Regions from separate parts of the Variovorax sp. genome, predicted to be linked through region 1. Evidence: predicted binding sites of a transcription regulator. Region 1 holds the regulator's gene; each other region holds the start of a gene.
What was found. The regulator sigma-54, encoded in region 1, starts transcription at its own class of promoters, with help from an activator protein. The targets are predictions, from matches to a motif close to TGGCANGNAANCTGCTTT.

Region 1 (7,643 bases):
GCGCGGCTTCCACAAGGTCGTCAACATCCAGGGCACCGACCACCACGGCACCATCGCCCGGGTGCGCGCCGGCCTGCAGGCTGCTGGCGAGGGCATCCCCGAGGGCTATCCCGACTACGTGCTGCACACCATGGTGCGCGTGGTCAAGGGCGGCGAGGAGGTCAAGATCAGCAAGCGCGCCGGCAGCTACGTCACGCTGCGCGACCTGATCGAATGGACCAGCACCGACGCCGTGCGCTTCTTCCTGCTGAGCCGCAAGCCGGACACCGAGTACACCTTCGACGTCGACCTCGCGGTCACCAAGAACAACGACAACCCGGTGTACTACGTGCAGTACGCGCATGCGCGCATCTGCTCGGTGCTCGCGGGCTGGGGCGGCGACCGCGCCACGCTGGCGGGCGTTGACCTGTCGCCGCTGGAAAGCCCGGCGGCCCAGGCGCTGATGCTGCTGCTGGCCAAGTACCCGGCCATGCTCACCGCGGCCGCGCGCGATTTCGCCCCGCACGACGTCACTTTCTACCTGCGCGAGCTGGCCGCCAGCTACCACAGCTACTACGACGCCGAACGCATCCTGGTGGACGACGAGAAGGTCAAGCTGGCCCGCCTGGCGCTGGTCGCCGCGACCGCGCAGGTGCTGCACAATGGCCTCGCGATTCTCGGCGTCAGTGCGCCGAGCAAGATGTGAACCACCCCACCATGAAGAAGACAACCAGACAACGCGGCAACATCGTCATCGGCCTGATCATCGGGCTGGTGCTCGGCCTGGGCGTCGCGCTGGGCATTGCGGTCTACGTGACCAAGGTGCCGATTCCTTTCGTGACCAAGACGCAGCGCGGCGGTGCCGAGCAGGACGAGGCCGAAGCCCGCAAGAACCGCGACTGGGATCCGAACGCGCCACTGGCCGGCAAGGCCGGCGCCGCCAAGCCGGCGCCGGCCGCGAGCGGGCCGGTCAACCCCGTCACTGGCGAGCCGGCGACCACCGCGGTCGCACCCGCCACCGCACCACCCACGACCGCGCCGCCGGTGCCCGTGGTGGTGGCGCCCACGGCCAAGCCGCGCACCGCGCCCGTGCCGGCCGAGGCCAATGCGCTGCCGCCGTCGAACGACCCGCTGGGCGACCTGGCGCGCGCCCGCTCGGGCGGCGGCTCCGGCAGCACGACCACCGCGTCGGCCGCGCCCAGCAGCAACACCAGCGCCGCCAGCAGCAGCTCGGGCGCCGACCCGTTCATGTACTTCGTGCAGGCCGGCGCCTTCCGCACCACCGACGACGCCGAGGCGCAGCGCGCCAAGCTGTCGCTGATGGGCGTCGAGGCCAAGGTCACCGAGCGAGAGCAGGCGGGCCGCACCGTCTACCGCGTGCGCGCCGGCCCCTTCAACAAGAAGGAAGACGCCGACCGGCTCAAGGAGCGCCTGGACGGCGGCGGCCTCGACTCGGCACTCGTGCGGGTGCAACGCTGAAGCCGCGGCAATCGATTGCCACGAATAGCCCTTAAGCTTCGCCGCGCGGTATTTGCCGCCACCATTCATCGCCTTGGGCGCGCCGCGGGCGGGGGAACTCCCCGCCGCGTGCCGGCTCAGTCTGCCGTACCAACTGGAGAATCCTTTCAATGAAACGTCGTGACTTTTCGCTGGCCGCCACTTCGCTCGGGCTGCTGTCCCTGGCCGCCAACCCGGCCCATGCCCAGGCGCGTGCGCCCAAGGCAGGCACCGAGTACCTGGTGCTCGACAAGCGCGTGCCCGTCGACGCGCCGGCCGGCAAGGTCGAAGTGGTCGAGTTCTTCTCGTACAACTGCCCCCATTGCAACGACTTCGAACCGTCGCTCGAAGCCTGGGTCAAGTCGGCCCCCAAGGAAGTGGCCTTCCGCCGCATCCCGGTGCCTTTCGTGGGCAACGACGTCGAAGCCAAGCAGCGCCTGTACTACACGCTCGAAGCCATGGGCAAGGTCGACGAATACCAGCCGAAGGTATTCAATGCGATCCACGCGCAGCGCCAGAACGTGAACGGCGACGCCAACATCATTGCCTGGGCCACCGCCAACGGCCTCGACGGCGCCAAGTTCAAGGAACTCTTCACCTCGTTCGGCGTGGCCAGCAAGGCCAAGCGGGCTTCGCAGATGACCGATGCCTACAAGGTGGCGGGCGTGCCGGCCATGGCTGTCGCCGGCCGCTGGTACGTGGACGGCGAAACCGCTGGCAGCATGACCAAGGTGCTGCAGGTCGTGAACTACCTGGTCGGCGAAGCTAAAAAGGGCTGACGCCCAGGCTCCGCGCACTTCGTGCCGCTGCGCCCCTCACCGGCCCGCTTCGGCGGGCTTTTTCATCTGTGCGTGCGGGTTGACGCAATCAGCCGCATACAATGCCGAGCAAGTTTCGTGCCTCTATGACATTGCATTCTTACTCCACCACTCCCTTCCTGCGTCGCGTCGGCCGCCTGGCTGCCGCCGCGTTGCTGCTGGCCGGCCTTGCCTCGGGCGCCCTGGCCGAGACCGCCGACCGCAGCAAGCCGATGAACATCGAGTCGGATGCCATGCGCTACGACGACCTCAAGCAGACCAGCGTGTTCACGGGCAACGTGCTGGTAACAAAAGGCACGATCATCATCCGCGGCGCGCGGCTCGATGTCCGCCAGGACGCCGAGGGCTACCAGTACGGCGTGGTCACGGCGGCACCCGGCAAGCGGGCCTACTACAAGCAGAAGCGCAACGCACCTGACGAGTGGATCGAGGGCGAATCCGAAGTCATCGAGTACGACAGCCGCGCCGACAACGTCAAGTTCATCCGCAACGCAGAAATGCGCCGCCTGCTCGGTTCGACGCCGAACGACGTGAGCACCGGCGCCCTGATCGTCTACGACCAGAGCAACGACACCTACACGGTCAACGGTTCCACCGTGCCGCCGAACACCGCGGTCAACGCATCGTCCCCGAGCGGCCGCGTCAAGACCATCCTGACACCCAAGGCCGCCACGGCGCCCGCGCCCGGCGCTCCGGCCGGAGCCAAGCCCGCCGCGCCGGCAGCGTCCACGCCGGCACCCGGCACGGGCCTGCGCTCGACCACCACGCTCGGTGGCGATGGAGAAACCCGCAAGTGATCGAAACCGCTGGAACCCAGGAAGCCAACGGCGCACCGGGCAGCCGCCTGGTGGCGCGCGGCCTGAAGAAGAGCTATGGCAGCCGCACGGTCGTGAAGGACGTCTCGCTCGACGTGCAGAAGGGTGAAGTCGTCGGGCTGCTCGGCCCCAACGGCGCCGGCAAGACCACCTCGTTCTACATGATCGTCGGGCTGGTGCGCGCCGATGCGGGCGACATCACCATCGACGGCGAGCCCATCGCCCACATGCCCATCCACCGCCGCGCGCGCATGGGCCTGAGCTACCTGCCGCAGGAAGCCTCGATCTTCCGCAAGCTCACCGTGGAGGAAAACGTGCGCGCCGTGCTCGAACTGCAGCATGAGCCCGACGCGAGCGGCAAGCTCGTGCCGCTGTCCAGGCAGCACATGGAAGAGCGCCTGTCCGAACTGCTGGCCGACCTGCGCGTCGACCACCTGCGCGACTCGCCGGCGCTGGCGCTGTCGGGCGGCGAGCGCCGCCGCGTCGAGATCGCACGCGCCCTGGCCACCCAGCCGCGCTTCATCCTGCTGGACGAGCCCTTTGCCGGCATCGACCCGATCGCCGTGATCGAAATCCAGCGGATCATCAGCTTCCTGAAGGAGCGCGGCATCGGCGTGCTCATCACCGACCACAACGTGCGCGAAACGCTGGGCATCTGCGATCACGCGTTCATCATCAGCGACGGGCATGTGCTGGCACAAGGTACGCCCTCGGAGATCGTCGACAACGCCGAGGTACGCAGGGTGTACCTGGGCGAACACTTCCGCATGTAAGGAAGGGTCGGGTTCTCCACATGAAGCAAGGGCTGTCCCTTCGCGTCTCGCAGCATCTGGCACTCACGCCACAGCTGCAGCAGTCGATCAGGCTGCTCCAACTTTCCACGCTCGAACTGAGCCAGGAAGTGGAGCAGATGCTCGACGAGAACCCCTTCCTCGAGCGCACCGCGGAAGAAGCGGCGCGCGAGGAATTCGGGCTCGACACGGCCGACGCCCCCGTCGCGCGCGATGACGGCGGCGAAAGTGGCGAGGGCGGCGACGGCGAGAGCGAGTTCACCCCGCCGCCGGCCAGCACTTCCGCCGCCTCGACCGAGACCAGCACCACCACCACGGCCGATTCCGACGGCCCCGCCGCCGAGATCGCCGAGCGCGAGCCCGACTGGGAAGGCGACGGCACCGTCGACATGGCGCCCGACGACAGCGAGTGGGGCAGCGACGCCCCCGCGCGCCAGAACAACCTGGGCGACGACGAGCGCGCAGACGCCACCGAGCTTGCGCGCAGCCAGGAATCGCTGCAGTCGTTCCTGCACCGCCAGGCACTGAGCCTGCGCCTGAGCGAGAACGACAGCGCCGCGCTGCGCTTCCTGATCGAGTCGCTCAACGACGACGGCTATCTCGAAGACTCCCTGCCGGCGCTGGCCTCGGGCCTGGCCGGCGACGACAACGACCAGTTCGACGACCTGGTGCACCACTTCCAGGTGGCACTCGGCCTGCTGCAGAGCCTGGAGCCGGTGGGCGTGGGCGCGCGCGACCTGGGCGAATGCCTGAGCATCCAGCTGCGCGCGCTGGCCGCCGAGGACGACGAAGACGAAGAGCAGGCACAGGTCTACAAGACCGCCATCACCATCTGCAAGCAGCCGATGGAGCTGCTCGCGCGGCGCGATTTCAAGCGCCTGGCCACGCTCACCCGCAGCAGCGAAGAGCTGGTGCGCTCGGCGCTGCAGGTCATCGCGCGGCTGGAGCCCAAGCCGGGGCGCCGTTTCGTCGATGTCGAGCGCAACATCGTCATTCCCGACGTGATCGTCACCAAGACCGGCCGGGGCACCAACGTCAAGTTCCGCGTCATGCTGAATCCCGAGGTCATGCCGCGCCTGCGCGTGCACGACATCTATGCCGGCGCGCTCAAGTCGCACAAGGGCGAAGGCAGCCAGGCACTGTCGCAGCGGCTGCAGGAGGCGCGCTGGTTCATCAAGAACATCCAGCAGCGCTTCGACACCATCCTGCGCGTGAGCAACGCCATCGTCGAGCGCCAGAAGAGCTACTTCGTGCACGGCGAGCTGGCCATGCGCCCGCTGGTGCTGCGCGAAATTGCCGACGAGCTGGGCCTGCACGAATCCACCATCTCGCGCGTGACCACCGCCAAGTACATGGCCACCCCGTTCGGCACGGTCGAGCTGAAGTATTTCTTCGGTTCGGCGCTGGGCACCGAGACCGGCGGCAATGCATCGAGCACCGCGGTGCGTGCGCTGATCAAGCAGTTCGTGAGCTCGGAGAGCATCAAGAAGCCGCTGTCGGACAGCCAGATCTCCGAGATGCTCAAGGAGCAGGGCATCGAGTGCGCGCGCCGCACCGTGGCCAAGTACCGCGAGGCGCTGCGCATCGCGCCCGCCAATCTGCGCAAGGCACTGTAGAAAGCCTTCGATGAGCCGTCTCCCGATGTCGCGCTGGGGCCATTGGGTGATCGCTTTGCTGGCCGTGCTGCTGTTCAGCGGCTGCGCCACCCTGCCCGACGAGGCGCCGCGCCCGCCCACCAGGGCCATGGCCGTGTCGGCCGACACCGCGCTCGGCAAGCTCGCGATGGCCGCCCAGCCCGACCCCGACCTGAGCGGCTTTCGCCTGATGCCCGGCGGCGACTTTGCCTTCGACACCCGCATCGAGCTCGCGCGCCGCGCCCAGCGCACGCTGGACGTGCAGTACTACCAGATCGAGAACGACGAGACCGGCCGCTACCTGCTGCGCACCCTGCGCGATGCCGCCTTGCGCGGCGTGCGCGTGCGGGTGCTGATGGACGACCTCTACACCTCCGGCGAAGACGAACTGCTGCTCGGCTTTGCCGCCACGCCGAATGTCGAGCTGCGCCTCTTCAACCCGTTCCCGGCCGGGCGCGGCAGCCTGCTCAGGCGCTTCGCGGCGTCGCTGTTCGACTTCAGCCGCGTGAACCGCCGCATGCACAACAAGCTGTTCATCGCCGACGGCGCGATGGCGGTGGCGGGCGGGCGCAACATCGGCAACCAGTACTTCACGCGCACGGCGGGCGAGAACTTCCTCGACCTGGACACCTTCGTGACCGGCGCGCTGATCCCCCGGCTCGGCAGCCTGTTCGACCAGTACTGGAACAGCACCTACGTGCGCCCCGTGCAGTCGGTGGTGGCAAGCAGCCTTTCGCGCGAGGAACTGCAGCGCCGCTTCGATGCCGCTACCGGCGCCGGCACCACCCCGCCGCCACCACCGCCCGCGCCCAACGACCTGCTGGGCTACAGCCCGATCGCCGACGACCTGAACGCCGGCAGGCTGGGCCTGATCTGGACCCTGGCCGAGGCCTATGCCGACTCGCCCGACCGGGTCATCGGCAAGACCGCGTCGTACGGCGGCGTGCCGCTGCTGGACGTCGACAGCGTGCGCTACAACGTGGTCGAGCAGATGCGCCGCGCGCGCGACGAAGTGACCATCGTCTCGCCCTACCTGATTCCGGGCGCCACGGGGCTCGAGGTGATGCGCGAGATCCGCGGGCGCGGCGTGAAGATCAGCGTGGTCACCAATTCGCTGGCCGCCACCGACGAGCCGCTGGTGCACACCGCCTACCGCCGCTACCGGCCCGACATGCTCAAGCTCGGCGCCGACCTGTACGAGCTGAGTTCCACGCGCACCCGGCGCAGCGTGCGGCTGGGGCTCTTCGGCACCACGGTCGGGCGGCTGCATGCCAAGTCGGCGGTGATCGACCGGCGCACGCTGTTCGTGGGCTCGATGAATTTCGACCCGCGCTCGGAGTCGCAGAACACCGAGATCGGGCTGATCATCCACAGCCCGGAAATGGCGCAGCAGATGCTCAAGCTGCTCGATGTGCTCAAGCAGCAGGGCGCCTACCGGCTGCGCTTTGCGGAAGGCAGCAACGACGGGCACATCGAATGGGTCAGCGACGACGCCGGCCAGATCACCGTGCTGCACGAGGAGCCCGATTCGGGCTTCTGGGACCGCACGATGCTCGAGATACTGGCGCCGCTGACGCCCGAGAGCCTGCTCTAGGCGCGGCCGGTGTCCGGTCAGTGACCGCCGCGCACCGCCGACCAGACCAGCCGCACGCCCAGCAGCCCCATCACGCCGCCGGCCGCGCGGTCGATCCAGGCCTTGTAGCGCAGGTAGGCAGAGCGCGGCGCCGCCGAGGAAAGCGCCAGTGCCACGATGGCGTACCAGCCGGTCTCGATGCAGAAGATCACTGCCGGCACCGCCAGCGCCAGTACCAGCGGCACCTCGCGCGGCAGGAAGGCGGCGAAGATGCTGGCGTAGACCACCGCCGTCTTCGGGTTGCTGACCTGGGTGGCCAGCCCCAGCAGGAAGGTACGGCCGCCGCGGCCCTGTCGGCCGGTGGAGTTACCCACTTCGGGCGTAACAGCCAGTGGCTGCCGCGCTCCGCGCCAGATGCGAAAACCCAGGTAGACGAGGTAGGCGCCGCCAAAGCCTTTTATCGCCAGATAGAGCCCCGGCACCGCCAGGAACGCTGCCTGCAGTCCGGCCATCGCGGCGATGGCGAAGACCAGTCC
Region 2 (7,643 bases), 2.6 Mb from region 1:
TTGCGCTGCCGCGCCAGCCGCCGCAGGTCGCCGCCGCCGCTGAAGTGCTCGCCCTCCCCGCACAGCACGATGGCGCGCACCGTGCGAAAGCCGGAGGTGGCCCGCAGCGCCTTGGCCGCCGCACGGTAGACCGACGGGTTGTCCGCGTTGCGCGCGGCCGGGTTGCTGAGGGTCAGCACCAGCACCGGACCCTCGCGGTGCGTCTTGAGCCGCGGGCCGGACGTGGCCGTCGCGCTCGCGCTGGTGATGGTCGGGACGGCGGTCGTCATGGCGCAGGCCGGGAAAACCGGCCCCACCGGAAACTGCTGCGATCGTGCATGGCATCCCCTTTTCGTTGTGTCAGGACCATACAACGCATCGGGCGGCCGTTGGCGCGATCCGGAAGAAGAATGCTTTTTGTCTAATTTGACAATTAATTCACGATTTCGGCGCGCGCGGGCAGGCGATGCCGCCAGTAGCGCTCGTGGCGCTCGCGCTCACAGGCGACATCGGCGGGCTGCGTGCTGCGCCAGTGGGCGGCGCCGCAGCGGGGGCTGTCTACCAGCCGCACCCCGTGTGCCGCGTACCGCGCCGCCACCTCGGGCGCCGGGTGGCCGAAACGGTTGCGATAGCCCGCCTGGACCAATGCAATGCGCGGCTGCACGGCATCGAGGAATGTTTCGCTCGACGAGGTCTTGCTGCCGTGATGGGGCACCAGCAGCACGTCGGCGCGCAAATCCGGCGTGCGCGCGATCAGCGCGGACTCCTGCATCCGCTCGACATCGCCCACCAGAAGCGCGGCGGCACGGCCGTTGCCGATGCGCAGCACGCAGGACACGGAATTGGGCTTGATGGTGAAGGCCTGGTAGTCGTCCGCCACGGGGTGCAGCACCTCGAAGTCCACGCCGTCCCAGCGCCAGCGCTGCCCGGCCTCGCAGCGCTGAGCCGGGTGCGAGGCCTGCAGCGGATGCGCGGCCTCGATCGAACTCCGCAACTCCGCTTGCGGCTGCATCGCGAGCACCGCCTGCGCCCCGCCCGTGTGGTCGGTATCGCGATGGCTCAGCAGCAGCATGTCGAGGCGTTCGCCATGAGCGCGCAGCAGCGGCACGAGCACGCGGTGGCCGGCATCGCTTTCGAGGCTGTAGCGCGGGCCGGTGTCGTACAGCAGGCTGTGAGTGGCGGTGCGAACCAGTACCGCGTTGCCCTGCCCGATGTCGGCGGCCAGCAATTCGAATTCTCCCGCGGCGGGACGCGGTGCCTGCCACAGCAGTATCGGCAGCAGGAACGGCAGGCCAACGGCGCGCAACGACCAGGGCAGGCGCATCACGAGCAATGCGCCGCCAATCACGCCGCAAGCCGCCATCCACCAAGGCGGCGCAGCCATCGACAGCGTGGTCAGCGGCAAGCCGGCGCACCATTGCAGCAGCACCGAAAGCGCACGCACCGCCCACGCGGCCGCGTCCCACAAAGGAGCGATGGCCACGCCCAGCATGGCCAGCGGCGTGACGACCAGCGTGACCCACGGGATCGCGACCGCGTTGGCCAGCAGCCCGACCAGCGACACCTGCTGGAACAGCAGCAGGCTCAGCGGCGCGAGAGCCAGCGTGATGACCCATTGCTCACGAAAGAAACCCAGCAGCCGCGCCGAAGCCCGCGCGCGCGGCTCGCCGGGCACCGACGCATCGGTGGCGAACAGCACGCCCACCGCCACGAAGCTGAGCCAGAAGCCCGCCTGCATCAGCGCCCATGGATCGATCGCCACCACCACCGCCGCGGTCAGCAGCCACACATGCGGCCAAGGCCAGCGCCTGCCGGTGAGCCGCATCAGCGCGACCGTCGCGAGCATCCACACCGTGCGCTGCGACGGCACGCCCCAGCCGCTGAAAAGCGCGTAGAGCCCGGCCAGCAGCACGCCGCCGACCAGCGCGGCCTGCTGTGCGGGCAGGCCCAGCATCAGCCTCGGACAGCGCCGCCACAGCCAGCCAACGACATGCGCCGCCAGCCAAGCGAACATCGTGACGTGAAGGCCGGAGATCGACATGAGGTGAGCCACGCCGGTGGCACGAAACACATCCCAGTCCGCGCGGTCGATGGCCTGCTGGTCGCCCGTCACCAGCGCCGCTATCACCCCGGCTCGCGCGCGGTCGGGCACCCGCTCGAAAATCGCGTCGCGCACGGCTTCGCGTGCGCGCTCGACCGGATGCAGCCAGGTGACGGCGATGCGCTTCGGCGCGGCATCCCGCGCGCCGGTCCGCACATAGCCGTTGGCCTGGATGCCCTGCTCCCAGGCCCACAGCTCGCCATCGAAGCCGAAGGGGTTGACGTTGCCATGCGGCGCCTTGAGGCGCACGGCAAGCTGCCATCGCTCGCCGGCATGCAAGGGACCGATCGGGCTGGCGGATGCGGCCTTGCCTCCGGAAGAGCGGCCCCACAGGCCCGTGTTCTCCGCATACCAGCCGAGGGCGATGCGGTCTGGAACCACCAATGGCTCGTCGACAGACGCATCGGCCCAGCGCGCGGATTCCACGTCGACGCGAAACCGCGTTCCGGCTTCGTTGCGTTGCGGCATCTCCGCGACGACTCCCGTGACCACGAGGTCGCGCCCTTCGAGCGCCGGTGCCAGCGCGCCGTCCGCATGGACCACGGCACGCCAACCCGCCAGCCCCACCCCAGCCATGGCTCCGCACAGCAGGGCAAGCACCATGGCCGGCATGCGCCGTTCGATGAAAAAAGGCCGGCGCCATCGCCGCAGACCCGCCACGGCCGCCAGCAGCAAAACGGCATAGACCCATGCGGGCCAGAGCGACGGCTGCCTCAACTGCAGGGCCGCGCCCAGCAGCGATCCGCCCAATGCGGCGAAGCCTCGCGAGCCGCCCACGGCATTGCCCGACGCGTGAAATCGCGTCATGAAAGAACGTCCGGACACATGATGCAAACCCTCCCCGACTCACGCTCAGTGGCGCGTTAATTGCTAAGCATCTCGGCTAGTATGCGTCTCACCAGAGACATCTTTTCGATGCAATCTGCCAGTACTGCACACAAAAACGCATGTCCATTCACGCCGCTCTCCACCACGTCACCCACTACAAATACGACCGCCTGGTGCAGTTGGGCCCCCAGGTCGTGCGCTTGCGTCCCGCGCCGCATTGCCGCAGCAACGTCATCTCGTATTCGCTGCGGGTCGAACCCGCGGAGCACTTCGTCAACTGGATGCAGGACCCGTTCGCCAACTACCAGGCGCGGCTCGTGTTCCCTGAAAAGACACGCGAGTTCAAGGTCACGGTCGACCTCGTGGTCGAGATGGCGGTCTACAACCCCTTCGACTTCTTCCTCGAGCCGCAGGCGGAGAACTTCCCCTTCAAGTACACGGCCTCGCAGGCCGAGGAACTTGCGCCATACCTCGTGGCCGACCCGGTCACGCCGCTGCTGGAGGCCTACCTCGACAAGGTCGATCGCAAGGAGCAGCGCACCATCGACTTCCTGGTCGGCATCAACCAACAGGTGCAGCAAGACGTCAACTACCTGATCCGCATGGAGCCCGGCGTGCAGACGCCGGAAGAAACGCTGGCCAACGGCAGCGGCTCCTGCCGCGATTCGGGCTGGCTGCTGGTGCAGCTGCTGCGTCACATGGGCCTGGCCGCGCGCTTCGTCTCGGGCTACCTGATCCAGCTCACGCCCGACGTGAAGTCGCTCGACGGCCCCAGCGGCACCACGGTCGACTTCACCGACCTGCACGCCTGGTGCGAAGTGTTCCTGCCGGGCGCCGGCTGGATCGGCCTCGACGCCACCTCCGGACTGATGGCGGGCGAAGGCCACATTCCGCTGGCCTGCACGCCCTCGCCTTCGAGCGCTGCGCCCATCGAGGGCGGCGTTGACGAATCGGAGGTCGAGTTCGGCCATGAGATGAAGGTCACGCGCATCTACGAATCGCCGCGCGTCACCAAGCCCTATACCGAAGAGCAATGGGCCGAGGTTCTGACCCTCGGCGACGCGGTCGATGCGCGCCTGAAGGCCGGCGACGTGCGCCTCACCATGGGCGGCGAGCCGACCTACGTGGCCACCAGCGACCGCGACGCGCCCGAGTGGAACACCGACGCCCTCGGCCCCACCAAGCGCGGCTACGCCACCGAGCTCGTGCACAAGCTGCGCGCCGAGTACGGCAAGGGCGGCTTCCTGCATTTCGGCCAGGGCAAGTGGTATCCGGGCGAGCAACTGCCGCGCTGGGCGCTGTCGATCTTCTGGCGCGCCGACGGCCAGACGCTGTGGCACGACCCCGAGCTGTTCGCCGACGAGCGTTTTCCCACCCACTACACCAGCGAAGACGCACGCCGCTTCACCACCGTGCTGGCGCACAAGCTCGGCCTGACCGAGCGCTACATACAGCCCGGCTACGAAGACATCTACTACTACCTCTGGCGCGAACGCCGCCTGCCGGTGAACGTCGATCCCTTCGACTCGAAGCTCGACGACGAACTCGAACGCGTGCGCCTGCGCCGCGTGTTCACGCAGAAGCTCGACGCGGTGATCGGCTACATGCTGCCCATCGAGCCCGGCAATGCGAACGGCGACGCCCCTGCGCTGGCAGGCCCGGCCTGGAAGACCGGCCCCTGGTTCCTGCGCGACGACCGGCTCTACCTGATCCCCGGCGACTCGCCCATGGGCTACCGCCTGCCGCTCGACTCGCAGCCGTGGGCCAGCAAGGGCGACTACCCCTACCTGATCGAGCGCGACCCGACCGCGCCGCGCGGCGCGCTGCCGAGCGCGGCCGATTACCGCGCGCGGTACAGCACAGGCGCAACCGCCGCTGGTGCCGGCGCCGCCGGCCTCGGTGACGTGCCCTACACCTTCGGCACGCCGCCCGTGGTGCCCGCATCGCTGCGCATGCAAAGCCCCGGCGATGCGGCCAGCGGCGATGCAGCGAACGGCGATGCCGCAGCAGCCGAGGACTCCATCAGCGAGTCCGTCACCACCCGCCAGCCGCTGCGCGGCGAATCCGCCCATTGGGTCACGCGCACCGCGCTGTGCGTCGAAGTGCGCGACCCGCGCCGCGCCAACGGCCCCACGGCCGAGAAGAAGGGCAACGCCTCCGGCGTGCTCTACGTCTTCATGCCGCCGCTCGCGCGCCTGGAGGACTACCTCGACCTCGTCGCCGCGGTGGAAGCCACCGCGCGCGACCTGGGCATGCGCATCGTGATGGAAGGCTATCCGCCGCCACGCGACCCGCGCCTGAAGATGCTGGCCGTCACGCCCGACCCGGGCGTGATCGAAGTCAACATCCATCCGGCCCACAACTGGAAGGAACTGGTCGCCCACACCGAGTTCCTCTACAACGCCGCGTTCGAAACCCGCCTGTCGGCCGAGAAGTTCATGACCGACGGCCGCCACACCGGCACCGGCGGCGGCAACCACTTCGTGATGGGCGGCGCCACACCGGCCGACAGCCCCTTCCTGCGCCGGCCCGAGCTGCTGGCCAGCCTGCTGCTCTACTGGCACAACCATCCGTCGCTGAGCTATCTGTTCTCGGGCATGTTCATCGGCCCGACAAGCCAGGCCCCGCGCGTGGACGAGGCCCGCAACGACCAGGTCTACGAACTCGAAATTGCCCTGAAGGAAATTGCCAGGAACCGCGAGATCTACGGCCAGAACATGCCCGCATGGCTGGTCGACCGCACGCTGCGCAACATCCTGATCGACGTGTCGGGCAACACGCACCGCAGCGAGTTCTGCATCGACAAGCTGTATTCGCCCGACTCCAGCACCGGCCGCCTCGGCCTGCTGGAACTGCGCGCGTTCGAGATGCCGCCGCACGCGCGCATGAGCATTGCGCAGCAGCTGCTCATTCGCGCGCTGGTGGCCCGCTTCTGGGACGAGCCCTACAAGGCCCCCGTCACCCGCTGGGGCACCGAGCTGCACGACCGCTTCCTGCTGCCGACCTTCGTCAAGATGGACTTCGACGACGTCATCAGCGAAATGCGGCAGGCCGGCTTCGCCTTCGACCCCGACTGGTTCGCGCCGCATTTCGAGTTCCGCTTCCCGCTGGTGGGCCAGATGCAGGCCATGGGCGTGGAGCTGTCGCTGCGCAACGCGCTGGAGCCCTGGCACGTGATGGGCGAGGAAGGCTCGGCCGGCGGCACGGTGCGCTATGTCGACTCTTCGCTGGAGCGCATCGAGGTGCGAGTGACCGGGCTGAACGAAAGCCGCCACGTCGTCACCGTCAACGGCAAGGTGCTGCCGCTGCAGCCCACGGGCGTGACGGGCGAATTCGTGGCCGGCGTGCGCTACAAGGCATGGAATCCGCCTTCGGCGCTGCACCCCAGCATCAAGGCCCATGCCCCGCTCACCTTCGACCTGGTCGACACCTGGATGAAGCGTTCACTGGGCGGCTGCCAGTATTTCGTCGCCCACCCGGGTGGGCGCAACTACGACACCTTCCCCGTCAACGCCTACGAGGCCGAGAGCCGCCGCCATTCGCGCTTCACGCGCACCGGCCACACGCCGGGGCTCATGCGCACGCCGCCGGCCACCATCGAGCTGCCGGGCAGCCGCGAGTTCCCGTTCACGCTCGACCTGCGGCGCTGAAGGGGATGCCTACCACACTGCCGAAGCGGCCAGGCCGTGACGGCGGTGTGACAATCCCCCTCCTGTGGAACCCTTGAACGAATCACTGTTCGGCGCCCAGGCACTGGAATTTCCAGCGGCCCTGGCGTCGGCGCTCGCCCCGGCCGCCCAGCCCGGACACTTCGACGAACTGCGCGGGCAGGCCACTCCGGTCGCGACCCCACGCCCGGGGGCGGGCACGAGCACTCCTGCCGCGGCCCCGCAAGCCCCACTGCTGTACGACGCCGCCGCGGAGCAGCGGCCGGCGCCTTCCCAGTCGCAATCACAGTCCCAAACGCAGTCACAGTCCCAGGCACCGTCCAGCGAGCAACCGCCGCTCACGCCCGCCTGGCACGACTTCTTCGAACAGCTCGGCCCGGGCGGCTTCAACGACCTGCCCCGGCGCGCCGTCAGCCTGGAGCGGCAGATCCGCGACAACGGCGTCACCTACAACGTGTACGCCGACGCCAACGGCCCGCAGCGCCCCTGGTCGCTCGACCTGTTCCCGCTGATCGTCTCGCCCGAAAGCTGGAGCCAGATCGAGGCCGGCGTGCTGCAGCGCGTGCGGGTGCTCGACCGGGTGATGGCCGACGTCTACGGCCCGCAGCAGCTGCTGGCCGAGGGGCTCATTCCCCCGGCGCTGGTGCGCGGCCACCCCGGCTACCTGCGCGCCCTGCACGGCGTGAAGCCGCCGGGCGACACCTGGCTGCACATAACCGCCTTCGACCTCGCGCGCGGCCCCGACGGCAACTGGTGGGTGGTGTCGCAGCGCACCCAGGCGCCCTCGGGCCTGGGTTATCTGCTGGAAAACCGCCTGGCCATCACGCGGCAGTTTCCGCAGGCCTTCGAGGCGCTGCAGGTGCAGCGCCTGGCCGCCACCTACAGCGCCATGATGGAAGGCCTGCAACGCATGTGCCCGGCCGGTGTGCCGCCGCACATCGCGCTGCTAACGCCCGGCCCGTACAACGAAACCTACTTCGAGCACGCCTACCTCGCGCGCTACCTGGGCATCACGCTGGTCGAGGGCAGCGACCTCACCGTGCGCGACCAGCGGCTCTACCTCAAGA
Region 3 (7,643 bases), 1.4 Mb from region 1:
TGGGCCGCAACACTTTTCCAAGGACCTGCACGCCATGCTCGACACCATCCAGGCCATCAACAAGACAGCCGCCTTCAACCGCTGGGCCGGCTTCGAAGTCACGAGCGCCGCCAACGGCGAAGCCGAGCTGCGCATGGACTTTCGCGAGGAAGACATGGGCCAGTACGCCGGCTTCCTGCATGCGGGGCTGATCGGCGCGCTGCTCGACACCGTGAGCGGCTTCGCGGCCGCCAGCGTGGCCGGCCGCGTGCTGGCGTCGCATTTCTCGGTGAACTGCATCTCGCCCGCCGTGGGCCGCGCCTTCGTGGCGCGGGGGCGGGTGGTGAAGGCCGGGCGCAAGCAGGTGTTTGCCGCGGCCGAGCTCTATGCGCAGGGCGAGGGCGATGCCCTCAAGCTCGTGGCGACGGGGAACGCCATTCTGGTTCCGGTGGAAGAGGCTGCCGCGAAGCCGGCCGCCTGAGCTTCAGCCCGAACAGCGGCCGCAGGAAGTCGACGCGGCGAATCAGCCCGTCGGTCAGCGCCCAGCAGCCGAAGATGGTCAAAGCCACCAGCAGCGCGGGCTCGACCGCCGGGCCGAGAGCAAGCGGGGCCAGCAGTACCACGCCTACGATGATCAGCGTCTGGTGCAGCACGTACCACGGGTACACCGACTCGTTGGCCCAGCGCAGCCAGGGCCAGGGCCGGTTCAGGTACCGGTGCCCGTAGCCCAGGATGGCCGAGACCGTCAGCCACAGGTAGAGCACGCGCAGCACGTCCATCGACAGCCCCGAGGGTGGCCCGCTGGTGACGGCGCGCAGCGCGAAGAAAGTGGCGATCACCGCGAGCGCCGATGCAAGGGACACCCGGCGCAGCCGCTCCAGTTCCTTCCAGACGCCGGTGTCCACGCCCATCCAGTAGCCGTAGAGGAACATCGTGAAATAGATGCTGTGCAGATGGAAGTCACGCACCAGGTTGTGGGTGGCCGGAAAGCGCGAGGCCAGCAGCATCGTCCACAGCAGCAGCGGCACCGCCGGCAGCAACAGCAGCTTCCAGCCGCGCAGTCCGTTGAAGCCGCGCCGCACCCGCTGGCCGGCGGCGGACTTCCACAGCGGCAGTGTCAGCGCCACCAGCGCCGTGTAGGTGAACAGGTAGGGCAGGTACCAGAGGTGGTTCCAGGTGATGCCGAAATCCGCGCCGTCGAAGGCCTGCTTCGGCCACGGCGCACTCATCGACAGGTAGCGCAGCAGGAAGGCGCCGAAGCCCGGCGCCACCATCCCGTTGGCCACACCCTGCGCATAGGCCTGGTAGGGCACGATCACCGCCATGCCGAAAACCAGCGGCAGCATCAGCCGCAGGCCCCGGCTGCGCAGCAGCCCCCAGGTGCCCTGGCCCCGGCTCAGGAAGCCCAGCGACACGCCGGAGATGAGGAACACCAGGTCCATGCGCCAGAGGTTGAGCATTGCCATCGGCCAGCGCAGCCATTCGGCCTCGTGAGGGCTCTTGAGGTGCCAGTGCCAGCCGGCCACGTAATACATGCCCACGTGATAGAGGATGACGAAAAGGAAGGCCAGCGCACGCAGCGCGTCGATGTCGTGGCGGCGATGGTCTGGCGGGGTGTGGTTGGCGGCGTGCATCTTGGGGCCTCGAAGCTGGAAGGCCGCGATGTTCGGCCGCACGGCGCTGCAGCCGCGCACCGCAGGGACGGATTGCCCCCGCTTTGTGACGAGCGGTGGCCGCCAGGGACGAAATCCGCCGGCCCCAGGGGCGATTTCGCGAGAATTCCGGGCATGGGCGATCCACGCAAGAACCTGTACGAACGCTACGAGCCGATCCGCCGCTATGTCGAGGTGGGCTTCTGGATCGTGCTGATGACGCTGCAGGCCGTGTTCAGCACCCTGGTCGCGATTGCCGACGTCGGCACGCGCGCCGTGCCGCACGCCCGCTGGGAGGTCGTGACCTGGGAGGTGTCGAGCCACCTCATGCTGTTGCTGCTGGTGCCGGCGCTGGTGGCCATCGAGCGCCGGCTGGCGCCGCTGGCGGGCAGGCACTGGGTCCGGTTCCTGGCCTGGCACCTGGCAGCCAGCGTGGCGGTCAGCGTGGTCCATGTGGCCGGCATGTTCGGGCTGCGCTCGCTGGTCTATTCGATGGTTGGCGAGCACTACGGCTTTTCCAGCTGGACCGCCCAGTGGGGCTATGAGTACCTGAAGGACGTGCGGGGGTACGCCAGCATGATCTTCGGCATCTGGGTCTACCGGCGGTTCTTGCTGCGGTTGCAGGGGGAGGCCCGGGTGCTCGATGCGCCGGAGGAGGGCGTGACAGAGGCGGCGCCCTCCATGCCGCAAGCACCCCCACCGCCGCCCCCGCGTCCCGAACGCTTCCTCGTGCGAAAGCTGCGCCGCGAATTCCTCATCGCCGCCACCGACATCGACTGGCTGCAGGCCGAGGGCAACTACGTGGGCCTGCACGTCAACGGCCACGATTACCTGCTGCGCGCCACGCTCACCGACTTCCTGACCCAGCTCGACCCCGACCGCTTCGCGCGCGTGCACCGCAGCCACGCGGTGAACCTGGGCCGCATCAAGGAAATCGAGCCGCTGGACGGCGGCGACGCCCGGCTGCACATGCACGACGGCACCACGGTGCCTTGCAGCCGCCGCTACCGGGACGCGCTGCGCGCCGGCGCGGGCTGATCCGGTGCGCAAGCGGGCTTGGGAAGCCCGCTATTGGTTCGTACTGCACCATCAAAGAGCTTCCAGGCACCTTTTTTGCTTGCTTGTAGCGCCGCTCCGAGCAATTCGGGTGCGTTGCACCAAATCAAACCAAAAACTGCAAGAAGCTTCAATGGACGCACTCAAACAGGGCGCAGACGCGCTGTTCATCCTTCTCGGCGCGATCATGGTGTTGGCCATGCATGCCGGTTTTGCCTTTCTGGAGCTCGGTACCGTCCGAAAGAAGAACCAGGTCAATGCGCTGGTGAAGATTCTGGTCGACTTCTCGGTGTCGACCATCGTGTACTTCCTGGTGGGCTACGGCGTGGCCTATGGCACGCATTTCTTCGTGAGCGCTACTGAACTGTCGGCAAGAAGCGGCTACGAGCTGGTCAAGTTCTTCTTCCTGCTGACCTTTGCCGCAGCCATTCCGGCCATCATCTCGGGCGGCATTGCCGAGCGCGCCAAGTTCTGGCCGCAGCTCATCGCCACGGCAGTGATCGTCGGTTTCGTCTATCCGCTGTACGAAGGCATCGCCTGGAACAAGCACTTCGGCATCCAGGGCTGGATCGCCTCGCTCACCGGCCACGAGTTCCATGACTTCGCGGGCTCGGTGGTGGTCCATGCCGTGGGCGGATGGCTCGCGCTGCCGGCCGTGCTGCTGCTGGGCGCGCGGCGCAACCGCTACCGCGGCGACGGCTCGCTGAGCGCGCACCCGCCGTCGAACATCCCGTTCTTGGCGCTGGGCGCATGGGTGCTGTGCGTGGGCTGGTTCGGCTTCAACGTGATGAGCGCGCAGAGCATCGACAAGATCTCCGGCCTCGTCGCCGTCAACTCGCTGATGGCGATGGTCGGCGGCACGCTGGTGGCGCTGGCCATGGGCAAGAACGACCCCGGTTTCGTCTACAACGGTCCGCTCGCGGGGCTCGTGGCCATTTGCGCCGGCTCCGACCTGATGCACCCGCTGGGCGCGCTGGTGGTGGGCGGCGTGGCGGGCGCGATCTTCGTCAAGATGTTCACGCTGGTGCAGAACAAATGGAAGATCGACGACGTGCTCGGCGTGTGGCCGCTGCACGGCCTGTGCGGCACCTGGGGCGGCATCGCGGCGGGTATCTTCGGCACGCAGGCGCTGGGCGGCATGGGCGGGGTGAACGTGTGGGCGCAGCTCATTGGCACGCTGATGGGCGTCGTCTGGGCCGGCCTGGCGGGGTGGGCGGTGTACGGCGCGCTGAAGAAGGCGGTCGGGTTGCGGCTGACGCAGGAAGAGGAATACGACGGGGCGGACCTGTCGATCCACCATATTTCGGCCACGCCGGAGCGTGAAGTGAACTGGTAATGGGCCCTGGCGGCGTGCGAGGCGCGAAACGGCCATCTGTAGCAAACTTGCCGGCTGCTTCGCTCACTCCCTACAGCCCCATGACCCAATCGCCCCCTGCCCTCGAAGTCCTCCCCCGCGACCTTTCCGCCTACCGCAAGGGCAACGTCGGCATCGACTACGTGCACCGCTTCGAGTCGGGCAAGCCTGGCCCGCACGTGCTCATCAACGCGCTCACGCATGGCAACGAGATCTGCGGCATGACCGCGGCCACGCACCTGCTCGACAACAACGTGCGTCCGAAGATCGGCACGCTCACCGTGGCCTTCGCCAACATCGAGGCCTACGAGTCGTTCAAGGAAGAGGCGCCCTTCGACAGCCGCCAGATCGTGCACAACCTGAACCGCATCTGGTCGCCCGAGTGGCTCGACGGCACGGAAGACAGCCCCGAGCTGCGCCGTGCGCGCATCCTGCGCCCGGTGGTGGAGGCGGCCGACCACATCCTCGACATCCACTCGACCAGCCAGCCCGTGGTGCCGTTCTGGGTGTACCCGGCGTTCGAGCGCAACGCCAAGGTCGCGCTGGCCATCGGTCGCCCGTCGGTGCACCTGGTGATGCCCGACGGCCTGGGCTCGGGCACGCCGCTGATCCAGTACGGCAGCCATGGCGGCCCGGACGGTAAGGGCGTGGCGATGGTGGTCGAGTGCGGCCAGCACTTCCTGCGCTCCGCGTCGGAACTCGCGACCGCCGTCACCTATGACTTCCTTGCGTACTTCGGCCTCGTCGACAAGGACCCGGCCACGCCGCCGCCCGAGGCGCAACGGCGCTTTCAGCTGCTGCAGACCTACGTCATCAAGTCGGAAGACTTCGCCTTCGTGCGCCCGCTGATCGGCTTCGAGACCTTTGCCAAGGGCGAGCTGATCGCGACCAACGGCGACGAAGAGATCCGCGCGTTGTGCGACGACTGCACGATCTTCATGCCGGCGCAGCGCACGATCGTCGGGCGCGAGGCGGTGTACCTGACCAAGCCGCTGTGAGGCTGGCTGTTCGATGACCACGATGCCTGCCATGAGCCGTTGGCGCGTGGCGGGGCTGGTGTTCGTCTTCCTGTGGTTCGCCATCGGCGGCGTCGCGCATTTCGTGGCGACCGAGGCCGAGATGCAAATCGTGCCGCCGTGGATTCCCTGGCCGCGCGAGACGGTGTGGGTGAGCGGCGCCTTCGAACTGCTGGGCGCGGCCGGGTTGCTGTGGTGGCCGACACGGCGGGCTGCGGGGATCGGGCTTTTCCTGCTGACCCTGGCGGTCACGCCCGCGAATGTCTACATGCTGCAGCGCGCGGACTTGTTCGCGAACGTGCCGTATTGGGCGCTGGTGGCGAGGCTGCCTTTGCAGGTGGTGCTGCTGGCCTTGATTGCTTGGAGTACGGCGCGGCCGAAGGCAATTTAGGCGACCAAGGCCAACTTGGCTATCTGCACGCGAAGCGGCCGCAAGTCGTTCTGAACTGTCTGCCAGACGATGGTGTGATCGACAGTGAAGTAGCCATGCGACAGCGCGTTTCGCATTTCGTATGCGATGCGCCAGGGAATTTCAGGGTGCATCGACGAAAACTCCGGATGGTGCTTGACGACGTTGTTGCTGGCCTCGCCGATCACTTCCAGGTTCCGGACGACGGCGTCCTGTGTCTTCCGGTCTCCTAGATAGCCTTCCAGCGTGAAGCCGGCCGTGTATTCGAGGATATTGTCGATGGCCTGAAGAATGTGGCCCAGATAGTCCGCAACGCGCCGCGGATCGCTGCGACTCATAGAGGCACCGCTTCGCGCAGAACACGCTCACGGAACCTTGGAGGCAGGCCGGCAGGGGTGAGTACATCCACCTCGATCCCGAGCAGCGCCTTCAGTTCGTGGCGAATGGCGCCAATGTCCATGAGCGTGGTTTGCTCGGTGGGGTCCACCAGCAGATCCAGGTCGCTGTCTGCACCGTCCTCGCCGCGCGATACGGAGCCGAACACCCGGACTCCGCTGACATGGTGGCTCAGCGCGATCTCGCGAATGCGAGCGCGATGCAGGGACAAGGCTTCCGAAGGGCGCATGGTCGCAGTGTAGTGCCGTGCGGCGATGCCTCGAACGCCTCAAGCCGCAACAAACAACGCCGGATCCACCATCGCCCGATTCAGCATCACCGACCAATGCAGGTGCGGCCCGGTCACCCGCCCGGTTGCGCCCACCGCGGCCAGCTTCTCCCCGGTCTTCAGCACATCGCCGACCTTCACGTCGACCCGGCTCAGGTGGCAGTACATCGTGAGCAGTCCGCCGCCGTGGTCCAGCCACACCGTGCCGCCGTTGAAGAAGTAGTCGCCCGTGTCGATCACCTTGCCGGGCAGCGGCGCCAGCACCGGCGTTCCCGTGCCTGCTGCGATGTCCATGCCGCTATGCGGATTGCGCGACTGCCCGTTGAACACCCGGCGCAAGCCGAATGAGCTGGAGCGGCGGCCCGGCACGGGCACGCGCATCTGCAGTGCTGCATCTGGGCGCATGTCGGTGAGCGTGGCCATCACGGTGGTGAGGTGCTCGCGTTCGCGCTCGTAGCGGGCCTGGTCTTCGGGGGCCAGGTCGACGGTGCGCGGGGCGACTGTCAGGCGCTGTTCCCGGTATTGCTTGGGCGCGATGGTGTAGGCGATCTGCCTTTCGGCGCGGCCTTCGGGGCGCACGGTGATGCTGGCCTCGCCCGGCTCGGCAGAAAGAGGAATGCCGACCAGCGCGGTCCATTCGATGGCATCGCCCACCACGAGCAGGGGCACGTCGCCCGCGAAGGCTGCGGGCCGCTTTGCAGCCGGGCCGAGCGACAGGCGGGCCACGCCGCCCGGCACCTGGGATGCGTGTGGCCAGACATCGGCGTGCGCGGGTTGCTGCGCTTTTTTGGGCGACGCGGCGTTGGCGAGCTGTGAAGCAGGCATCGCGAGCAGGCCGAGGCCGCCGAGCAGGGCAGAGCGGCGATTCAGCATGTCGAGAGGACGGTCGGAAAAGACGAAATTGGTTGGCATGAGCAAATGTTCGATGAAGGTTCTTGGATGCGTGGCGGGTTCAGCCGAGCCAACTGCCCGGCGCCAGCCCTTCGAGCGTGTGCGGCCCGATGGCGGCGCGGATCAGCCGCAGCGTCGGCAGCCCTACGGCTGCCGTCATGCGCCGCACCTGGCGGTTGCGGCCTTCGCGGATCGCCAGCTCCAGCCACGCGGTGGGGATGCTCTTGCGCTCCCGGATCGGGGGCTGGCGCTCCCACACCTGGGGCGGCGGGTCGAGCAGGCGCGCCCTTGCGGGGCGCGTGGGGCCGTCGTTGAGCTGCACGCCGCCGCGCAGCGCCGCGAGCGCCTCTTCGGTCGGCGTGCCTTCCACCTGCACCCAGTAGATCTTTTCCATCTTGAAGCGCGGATCGGCAATGCGCGCCTGCAGCCTGCCGTCGTCGGTGAGCAGCAGCAGGCCTTCGCTGTCGGCGTCGAGCCGGCCGGCCACATAGACGCCGGGGATGTCGATGAAATCTTTCAAGCCGCGCCAGCGGCCCTCGGCCGTGAACTGGCTGAGGACGCCATAGGGCTTGTTGAAGCGGATCAGGCGGGAAGAAGGGCTCGGAAGGTTCATGAGCCGACA
Region 4 (7,643 bases), 290 kb from region 1:
CGACAGCCCGGTGCCCGCGCCGCGCGCCACCACGGGCACGCCGAGCTGGTGGCAGGCCTTGAGCACGGCGGCCACCTGCGCCTCGGTCTCGGGCAGGGCCACCACCAGCGGACGGGCACGGTAGGCGGTGAGGCCGTCGCACTCGTACGGCGTGGTGTCTTCGGCGTGCCAGATCAGCGCGTGGGCTGGCAAGTGTGCCTGCAGCGCGCGGACCACCTGGGACTGGCGCTCTGTTTTCTGTAGCAAATCTTGTTGCGTGGGGGTGAGCGGCGCGTTCATCGGCGGGCCTCTTTTCTTCTGTTCGCGGATGTCTCGGGTGTACCGCACTCTACGGACATTCCGGCAGCCCCGGGTTGATGGATTTTTGCCGGGTGCTTGAGAGAACTTTGCCGGCGTCGTCAGCGCAGGCTCTGTTCGAGCCAGTCGGCAAAGGCCGCGCACTCCCAGCGCTCCAGCGTGCCCGGCTGCCAGCAGATGTAATGCCGGTGCGGCGACGCCACCGCTTGGTCGGACAGCGCCACCAGCCGCCCCGACTCGAACCACGCCGCGCCCATCTTCTGCCGCACCAGCGCCACGCCGAAGCCGCTGGCGGCGGCGTCGTACACCAGCCCCAGGTCGTTGAACTGCGAGCCGACGTGCGGCTCTGGCTGGTCGAGCCCGCAGCTCGCGAACCAGGTGCTCCAGGGCTCGAGCGGGCTGCGGATCAGCCGCGCGCTCGCAATCTCGGCCGCGCTGCGGAAGCCATGGAACGGACCGAATTCGTTGAGGTAGCTCGGGCTGCAGGCGGGCACCACCTGCTCCTCGAGCACGAGGCGGTGCTCGCAGTCGGCGTAGCCGCCAGGGCCGTAGCGCACTTCAAGGTCGGCCTGCTCTGCCGTCACGTCGAGCAGCGGGATCGACACCTGCAGCACCAGCTCGATGTCGGGGTAGATGTTGCGAAACAGCTCGAGCCGGGGCATCAGGAACTGGCGGCTGAAGGTCGGCGTGACGGCGATGCGCAGGCGCGTTGCGCGCTGGGCCGCGCCTGCGCCCAACGGCGTGGCCTGCAGTGCGGCAAGCCCGGTGCGCACGTTCGCAAGATACGCCGCGCCGTCGGCCGTGAGGCTGAAGTCGCTGCGCCCGAACAGCTTGAAGCCCACGTGCGCCTCGAGCTGACGAATGCGGTGGCTCACCGCGCTTGGCGTGACGCACAGCTCGTCGGCCGCACGGCCCGCATGCCGCAGCCGCGCCACGGCCTCGAAGGTCAGCAGGCACTGGATGGGCGGGATGTGCTGCAGGGCCATGCGCGCCTGGGAACCCTCGTCGGCCTTCAGTCTTCGAAGAAGCTCACCGGCAGGCCCGGCGTGTCGACCCGCATCGCGATCACCGTGCCCGAGGCCGGGCGCTGCGCGATCTCGTCGGCGGGCCGGCCCTTGCGGGCGCTGGTGACGAACAGGGTTTTCAGGTCGTCGCCGCCGAAGCAGGGCATGGTCGGGCACTGCACCGGCACCGCAACGGCCGCCACGCGTTCTCCCGAGGGCGAAAAGCGCAGCAGCTGCGCGCCTTCGAACATGGCCACCCAGTAGTGGCCCTGCGCATCGATGGTGGCGCCGTCGGGGCGGCCGTCATAGTGCAGCGGCGACGCGGGCGTCCAGCCTTCGGGCTTGGCGTCGAACTGCTGGAACACGCGGGCATGCGAGAGCGAATTGGCCTCGGCGTCCCAGTCCCATGCGTGCACCACGTGCGCCGCGGTGTCGGCCCAGTAGAGGGTGCGGGCGTCGGGCGAGAAGGCGAGGCCGTTGGCGGTGGTGGCCTGGTTGGCCATCTGCGTGATGGTGGGCGAGATGCCCGTGTCGCTGCGCGCGTCGAGGCAGTACAGCGCGGCGTTGGGCCGGTCCTTGGCCTCGTTGAGCGAGCCGCCCCAGAAGCGGCCCAGCGCGTCGCACTTGCCGTCGTTGAAGCGCATGGTGCGCACGTCGTGCTCCACGCGCGCCATCGCGACCAGCTCGCCGCCCCATTCGCGCGCGCGGTAGAAGCCGTCGCGCAGCGCAATGACGAGGCCGCCGCTGCGCGCCGGTGCCATGCAGCCGGGCTCCGTGGGCAGCGCCCAGCGCTCGACCGTGGCGCCCGTCGTGCCGATGTCGCCGCGCGTTCGCAGCACGGCGCGGCCAGGAATGTCTAGCCAGTAGAGCGATCGTTCCTGAGGGTGCCAGAACGGCGATTCGCCGAGCTCGCAGAGGCTGTCTTCGATGGAGGTCCACATGGTGGGCTGATTGTGCTCCCGCCCATTGCGTCGACGGGCAAAAAAAAGCCCGCCGGCGCCGGAGCGCTTGCGGGCTGAACATCCAAAGGAGACCTCGCTTGAAAAACTCGTTCTTCAATTCAGGAGCACCGCGGAACCGGCTCCGCCGGGCCGCAGGTGCTGCCCCCTGCAAGGGGGTTGGCGTAGCGACACGAAGTGCGCGCAGCCTGGGGGTTTACCTGTTATATGCGGTCTCGCCGTGCGAGGAGATGTCGAGGCCTTCGCGCTCTTCTTCTTCCGACACACGCAGGCCGAGGGTCAGGTCGGCGATCTTGTAGGCGATGAAGGCCACCACGCCGGACCACACGACCGTGAGCGCCACGCTCTTGATCTGGATCCAGACTTGCGCGCCCATCGAGAAGGTGTCGGGCGTCGCGCCGCCGGTGCCGCCGAGGCCCTTGGCAGCGAACACGCCGGTCAGGATGGCACCCAGGATACCGCCCACGCCGTGCACGCCGAACACGTCGAACGCGTCGTCCGCACCCAGCATGCGCTTCAGGCCGCCCACGCCCCACAGGCAGACCAGGCCGGCCAGCAGGCCCAGCACGATCGAACCCATCGGGCCGACGAAACCGGCGGCGGGCGTGACGGCCACGAGGCCGGCAACGGCACCGGACGCAGCGCCCAGCATCGAGGCCTTGCCCTTGTGCAGGCTCTCGCCCAGGATCCACGACAGCGCGGCGGCAGCGGTGGCGAGCACCGTGTTGATGAAGGCCAGGCCGGCCAGGGCGTTGGCGGCACCAGCCGAGCCGGCGTTGAAGCCGAACCAGCCGACCCACAGCAGCGAAGCGCCGACCATGGTGAGCGTGAGCGAGTGAGGCGTGAACGCTTCCTTGCCGTAGCCGACGCGCTTGCCGACCATGTAGGCACCCACGAGACCGGCCACACCGGCGTTGATGTGCACCACGGTGCCGCCGGCGAAGTCCAGCGCGCCGTCCTTGCCCAGCAGGCCGCCGCCCCACACGATGTGGGCGATCGGCACGTAGCTGAAGGTGAACCACAGCACCGAGAACAGCAGCACGGCCGAGAACTTGGCGCGTTCCGCGAAGGCGCCGACGATCAGCGCCACGGTGATGGCCGCGAAGGTGCCCTGGAAGGCGACGAACACGTATTCAGGAATGGTGGTCAGCGCACCGAAGGTTTCCTGCGTGATGCCCTTCATGAAGATCTTGTCGAAGGTGCCGAAGAAGTTTCCGTCACCCGAGAAGGCCAGGCTGTAGCCGTAGATGGCCCACAGGATGCTGATGAGCGAGAAGATCACGAAGACCTGCATCAGCACCGACAGCATGTTCTTCGAACGGCCCAGGCCGCCGTAGAACAGCGCGAGGCCGGGGATGGTCATCAGGATCACGAGGAGGGTCGAAGTCAGCATCCAGGCGGTGTCGCCGGAGTCGATCTTCGGAGCCGGTGCAGCGGCGGGTGCGGCTGCAGGCGCAGCAGCAGCGGGTGCCGCAGCTGCATCGGCCGCCGGAGCCGCAGCGGGCGCTGCCGCTGCGGGAGCCGTTGCGGCCGGTGCCTCGGCAGCAGGCGCTGCCGGGGTCTGTGCGAAGCCGGAGGTACCGGCGGCGAGCACGCTCAAGCCGAGCGCAAGAGAGACAAGCAGTTTTTTCATAATCGTTGTTCTTTCGGGCCTGGACTCGATCAGAGGGCTTCGCGGCCCGTTTCGCCGGTGCGGATGCGAACGACCTGCTCGAGGTTGTAGACAAAAATCTTGCCGTCACCGATCTTGCCGGTGCGGGCGGCGCCTTCGACGGCTTCGATCACGCGATCGACGAGGTCGTCGGAGACGGCCGCTTCGATCTTGACCTTGGGCAGGAAGTCGACCACGTACTCCGCGCCGCGATAGAGCTCGGTGTGGCCCTTCTGGCGTCCGAAGCCCTTCACCTCGGTGACGGTGATCCCCTGCACGCCGATGGCCGACAGTGCTTCGCGCACCTCGTCGAGCTTGAACGGTTTGATGATGGCTGTGACCAGCTTCATGAGTTTTCTCCTTTGGATGGAAATGAAACGATGCGGCAGCTTGGGCCGCACCTCGTTGTTCTGCTGCTTACAGCGTCTTCGTCAGCGTGAGGATGAAGCGCGCCTTGTTCGGCGAGTAGGTGGTCTGGCCGATGGGGCCGAAGCCGAGGTCGACGCCGGGGTTGGACACCGCGAGGTACGAGCTCTGCTTGTTGGCGCCCTGCACCGAGCCGGTCAGCGACAGGCCGTTGCCGAAGTCGTAGCTCGCGCCCACGTTGTAGTCCACGTAGCTCTTGTAGCCCAGGCTGCGGATGTCGCTGGACATGTTCGTGTAGCCCACGGCTGCCTTCAGCGTGACCTTGGGCACGATTTCCTTGCTGTACGACAGGTTCAGGTAGCCGGTGTTGGTGCCCTTCAGGCCCGAGCCGGCCTTGTTGCCGGCGTAGCCGAAGTAGTCCTTCGACACGGTGTGCGAGTACTTGGCGGTGAACGAGCCGAAGGTTTCGTTGGCATAGGTCGCGCCGACGTACAGCTCGGTGGTGTTGCCCGCCGAGTTGCCCGGGTAGATATAGGTGAGCGCGCCCACGTCCATGTCGAGCGGACCGGCCTTGAACTTGTAGCCGCCGTAGAGGTCGCTCTCGATGCTGTTGCCCTTCTGCCAGTTGACGCTGGAGTTCCAGTTGCCCACGTAGAAGCCGCTGCTGCCGAAGGCATAGTCGAAGCCGCCCTGGATCGCGGGCTTGAAGCCCTTGGTCTTGGCAAAGTCGTTCTTGCCAATCATGTCCTGGTCCTGGCCGCGGAACTTGTAGTTCGAGGTCAGCGAGATGTTGCCCGTGAAATCCGGGGCGGGCGCGGGCGCTGCTGCTGCGTCGGTCGTCGCCTGAGCCAGGGCTGCGCCCGAAGCGGTCAATGCAGCGGCCAGAACGATCATCGCCTTGGCGGCGGTACGGTGCGTCATCGGGAAACTCCTCGCGTGTGAAGTGTGTTGTTGGACCTGAGAGGCTCAAAGCAGGGAGCGTGCCAAACTGCACAAATACCTGTGCCCCATGCGACTCGCTTGCGTCGCGTTGTGAGCGAAATCGTTACAACGCTTGTTTCGAGCGGTTGCGGCTTTCAACAGGTCCGCACCACCGCGGACACACCAAAGATGGACGCACCATCTTGGGGACAGGGAGAGAAATGAGTTTGTCTTTGGTGCAGGGCCGAGCCTTGCTGGGGCTGGAAGCGGCCAGTGTCACGGTCGAGGTGCATCTGGCCAACGGCCTGCCCAGCTTCACGCTGGTCGGCCTGGCGGAAACCGAGGTCAAGGAAGCCCGCGAACGGGTGCGCTCGGCCATCCAGAACGCGGGGCTCGAATACCCCAACAACAAGAAGATAGTGGTGAATCTGGCCCCCGCGGACCTTCCCAAGGACTCCGGGCGCTTCGACCTGCCCATCGCGCTGGGCATCCTCGCGGCCAGCGGGCAGATCGACAACGCCAGGCTGGCCGGGCATGAGTTCGCGGGCGAACTGTCCCTGTCGGGCGAGCTGAGGCCGGTGCGCGGCGCCCTGGCAATGGCGCTGGCCCTGCACACGCGCGGCGTGGCGACGCGGCTGGTGCTGCCCCTGGACAGTGCGCACGAAGCCGCGCTGGTGCCCGACAGCGAGGTCTACGGCGCACGGCACCTGCTGGACGTGGTGCGGCAGTTCGTGGTCGACACCGAAGCGGCCTCGCAATGGCCCGATCCGCCGCCCGACGGCTGGGCGCGGGTCCACGCGGCGCCCGGCGCGAACGCACCGCGCTACGCCGACCTGGCCGACGTCAAGGGCCATGCGGGCGCCAAGCGCGCACTGGAAATCGCCGCGGCCGGCGGACACAGCCTGCTCATGATGGGCGAGCCGGGATCCGGCAAGTCGATGCTCGCGCAGCGCTTTGCGGGGCTGCTGCCGGCGATGAGCATCGACGAGGCGCTGGAGAGCGCGGCCGTGGCCAGCCTGGCTGGCCGCTTCGCGACGGAGCGGTGGATGCTGAGGCCTACTTCTGCGCCCCATCACACATCCAGCGCGGTGGCGCTCGTAGGTGGAGGCTCTCCGCCCAGGCCCGGAGAGATTTCGCGCGCGCACCACGGCGTTCTCTTTTTGGACGAATTTCCGGAATTCGCCCGCTCGGCGCTGGAGGCACTGCGCGAGCCGCTGGAGACCGGCACCATCACCATTGCCCGCGCCGCGCGAAGCGCCGAATTTCCGGCGCGCTTTCAATTGATCGCCGCGATGAACCCCTGCCCTTGCGGTTATCTGGGTTCCGCGTCGAAGGCCTGCCGCTGCACGCCCGACCAGATCTCGCGCTACCAAGGGAAGCTCAGCGGCCCGCTGCTGGACCGCATCGACCTGCACATCGAGGTGCCCGCGGTGTCGGCGCAGCAACTGCTCGATGCGCCTCCCGGCGAATCGACGGAGAGCATCCGCGGCCGGGTGATCGCCGCGCGCGAACGCGCGATGCAGCGCCAGGGCTATGCCAACCAGTCGCTGCAGGGCAGCGCGATCGACAAGCACGCCGGGCTCGACGATGCGGCCCGCAAGTTCATGTTCAACGCGGCGGCCAAGCTGGGATGGTCAGCGCGCAGCACGCACCGTGCGCTGAAGGTGGCGCGCACGATCGCGGACCTGGGGTCGGCGGAGGCGGTGCAGGTGGAGCATCTGGCGGAGGCGGTGCAGTATCGGCGGGCGCTGCGCGGTAGCGCCTGAATCCGGACGCAGCTGCAGCCTCCTACTTGAACTCGTGGCTCACCACAGGCGCCGACTTGCTGTCCTGCACAGTCACCCGTTGCCGATACACCTCGAGCTCGCCGTTGCGCACCTCGATGTTGTAGATGCCGGGCCGCAGCGGCAGCGACTTGAGCGGCGGGCTCACGCCGCGGTCGGCGCCGTCGACGAATACCTGGCCCCACGGGCGGATGTTGAGCACCACGCGGCCCATGCCCGGTGCGGTGGCGGTCGCGTCGGGTGCGACCGCCACCGCGGGTGGCGACAGCCGGTTCAGCTCGGCGATGGCGTTGCGCGCGTCGCGGGCGTGCAGCCCGCGGCGGTAGCGGCGCAGGTAAGCCTCGTAGCCTTCGCGCGTGTTCTCGGCCTGGGCCAGGCTCCAGTCTTCCGCCTCGGCGGTCGCGAGCGCTGAATCGGCTGGCGTCGTGGTCGGCGGATTGACCGGCACGTTCTCGATGGGGGTCAGCGGTGTACCGGCCGGCGTTGCAGGCGCGGCAGCCGGCGCACTGGCGACCGTTGTGCCGGCACTGCCGCCAACAACGGCAGGGGCAGTGGTCGGGCCGGCATCGGTGACAGGCGCGGTGGCTGGTGGCGTACCGGATGCAGCACCCGCATCGGTGGCCGGCGGCGGCATCACAGCAGGGGGCGACGTGTTGCTCGA

Region 2: the regulator sigma-54 is predicted to act here: its motif matches at 2,937-2,954, upstream of ACQY8B_RS06460 (DUF2126 domain-containing protein).
Region 3: the regulator sigma-54 is predicted to act here: its motif matches at 2,734-2,751, upstream of ACQY8B_RS15105 (ammonium transporter).
Region 4: the regulator sigma-54 is predicted to act here: its motif matches at 5,246-5,263, upstream of ACQY8B_RS22920 (TorF family putative porin).

The regions. Positions count from the first base shown of each region.
Region 1 covers NZ_OZ257247.1:4,601,118-4,608,760, reverse strand. The annotation lists gene argS (arginine--tRNA ligase) at 1-685, shown strand, start outside; gene ACQY8B_RS21570 (SPOR domain-containing protein) at 697-1,458, shown strand; gene ACQY8B_RS21565 (thiol:disulfide interchange protein DsbA/DsbL) at 1,608-2,255, shown strand; gene lptA (lipopolysaccharide transport periplasmic protein LptA) at 2,381-3,091, shown strand; gene lptB (LPS export ABC transporter ATP-binding protein) at 3,088-3,882, shown strand; gene ACQY8B_RS21550 (RNA polymerase factor sigma-54) at 3,903-5,516, shown strand; gene ACQY8B_RS21545 (phospholipase D family protein) at 5,527-7,128, shown strand; gene ACQY8B_RS21540 (LysE family translocator) at 7,146-7,643, opposite strand, start outside.
Region 2 covers NZ_OZ257247.1:1,302,347-1,309,989, reverse strand. The annotation lists gene ACQY8B_RS06470 (oxepin-CoA hydrolase, alternative type) at 1-269, opposite strand, end outside; gene ACQY8B_RS06465 (DNA internalization-related competence protein ComEC/Rec2) at 413-2,887, opposite strand; gene ACQY8B_RS06460 (DUF2126 domain-containing protein) at 3,028-6,558, shown strand; gene ACQY8B_RS06455 (circularly permuted type 2 ATP-grasp protein) at 6,623-7,643, shown strand, end outside.
Region 3 covers NZ_OZ257247.1:3,183,094-3,190,736, reverse strand. The annotation lists gene ACQY8B_RS15120 (PaaI family thioesterase) at 35-460, shown strand; gene ACQY8B_RS15115 (acyltransferase family protein) at 390-1,613, opposite strand; gene ACQY8B_RS15110 (LytTR family DNA-binding domain-containing protein) at 1,767-2,669, shown strand; gene ACQY8B_RS15105 (ammonium transporter) at 2,821-4,023, shown strand; gene ACQY8B_RS15100 (succinylglutamate desuccinylase) at 4,104-5,039, shown strand; gene ACQY8B_RS15095 (hypothetical protein) at 5,053-5,448, shown strand; gene ACQY8B_RS15090 (DUF86 domain-containing protein) at 5,445-5,804, opposite strand; gene ACQY8B_RS15085 (nucleotidyltransferase family protein) at 5,801-6,091, opposite strand; gene ACQY8B_RS15080 (peptidoglycan DD-metalloendopeptidase family protein) at 6,131-7,042, opposite strand; gene ACQY8B_RS15075 (pseudouridine synthase) at 7,083-7,634, opposite strand.
Region 4 covers NZ_OZ257247.1:4,891,136-4,898,778, forward strand. The annotation lists gene ACQY8B_RS22895 (FAD-linked oxidase C-terminal domain-containing protein) at 1-279, opposite strand, end outside; gene ACQY8B_RS22900 (LysR substrate-binding domain-containing protein) at 399-1,283, opposite strand; gene ACQY8B_RS22905 (SMP-30/gluconolactonase/LRE family protein) at 1,310-2,242, opposite strand; gene ACQY8B_RS22910 (ammonium transporter) at 2,457-3,893, opposite strand; gene glnK (P-II family nitrogen regulator) at 3,923-4,261, opposite strand; gene ACQY8B_RS22920 (TorF family putative porin) at 4,329-5,198, opposite strand; gene ACQY8B_RS22925 (YifB family Mg chelatase-like AAA ATPase) at 5,420-6,964, shown strand; gene ACQY8B_RS22930 (serine/threonine protein kinase) at 6,987-7,643, opposite strand, start outside.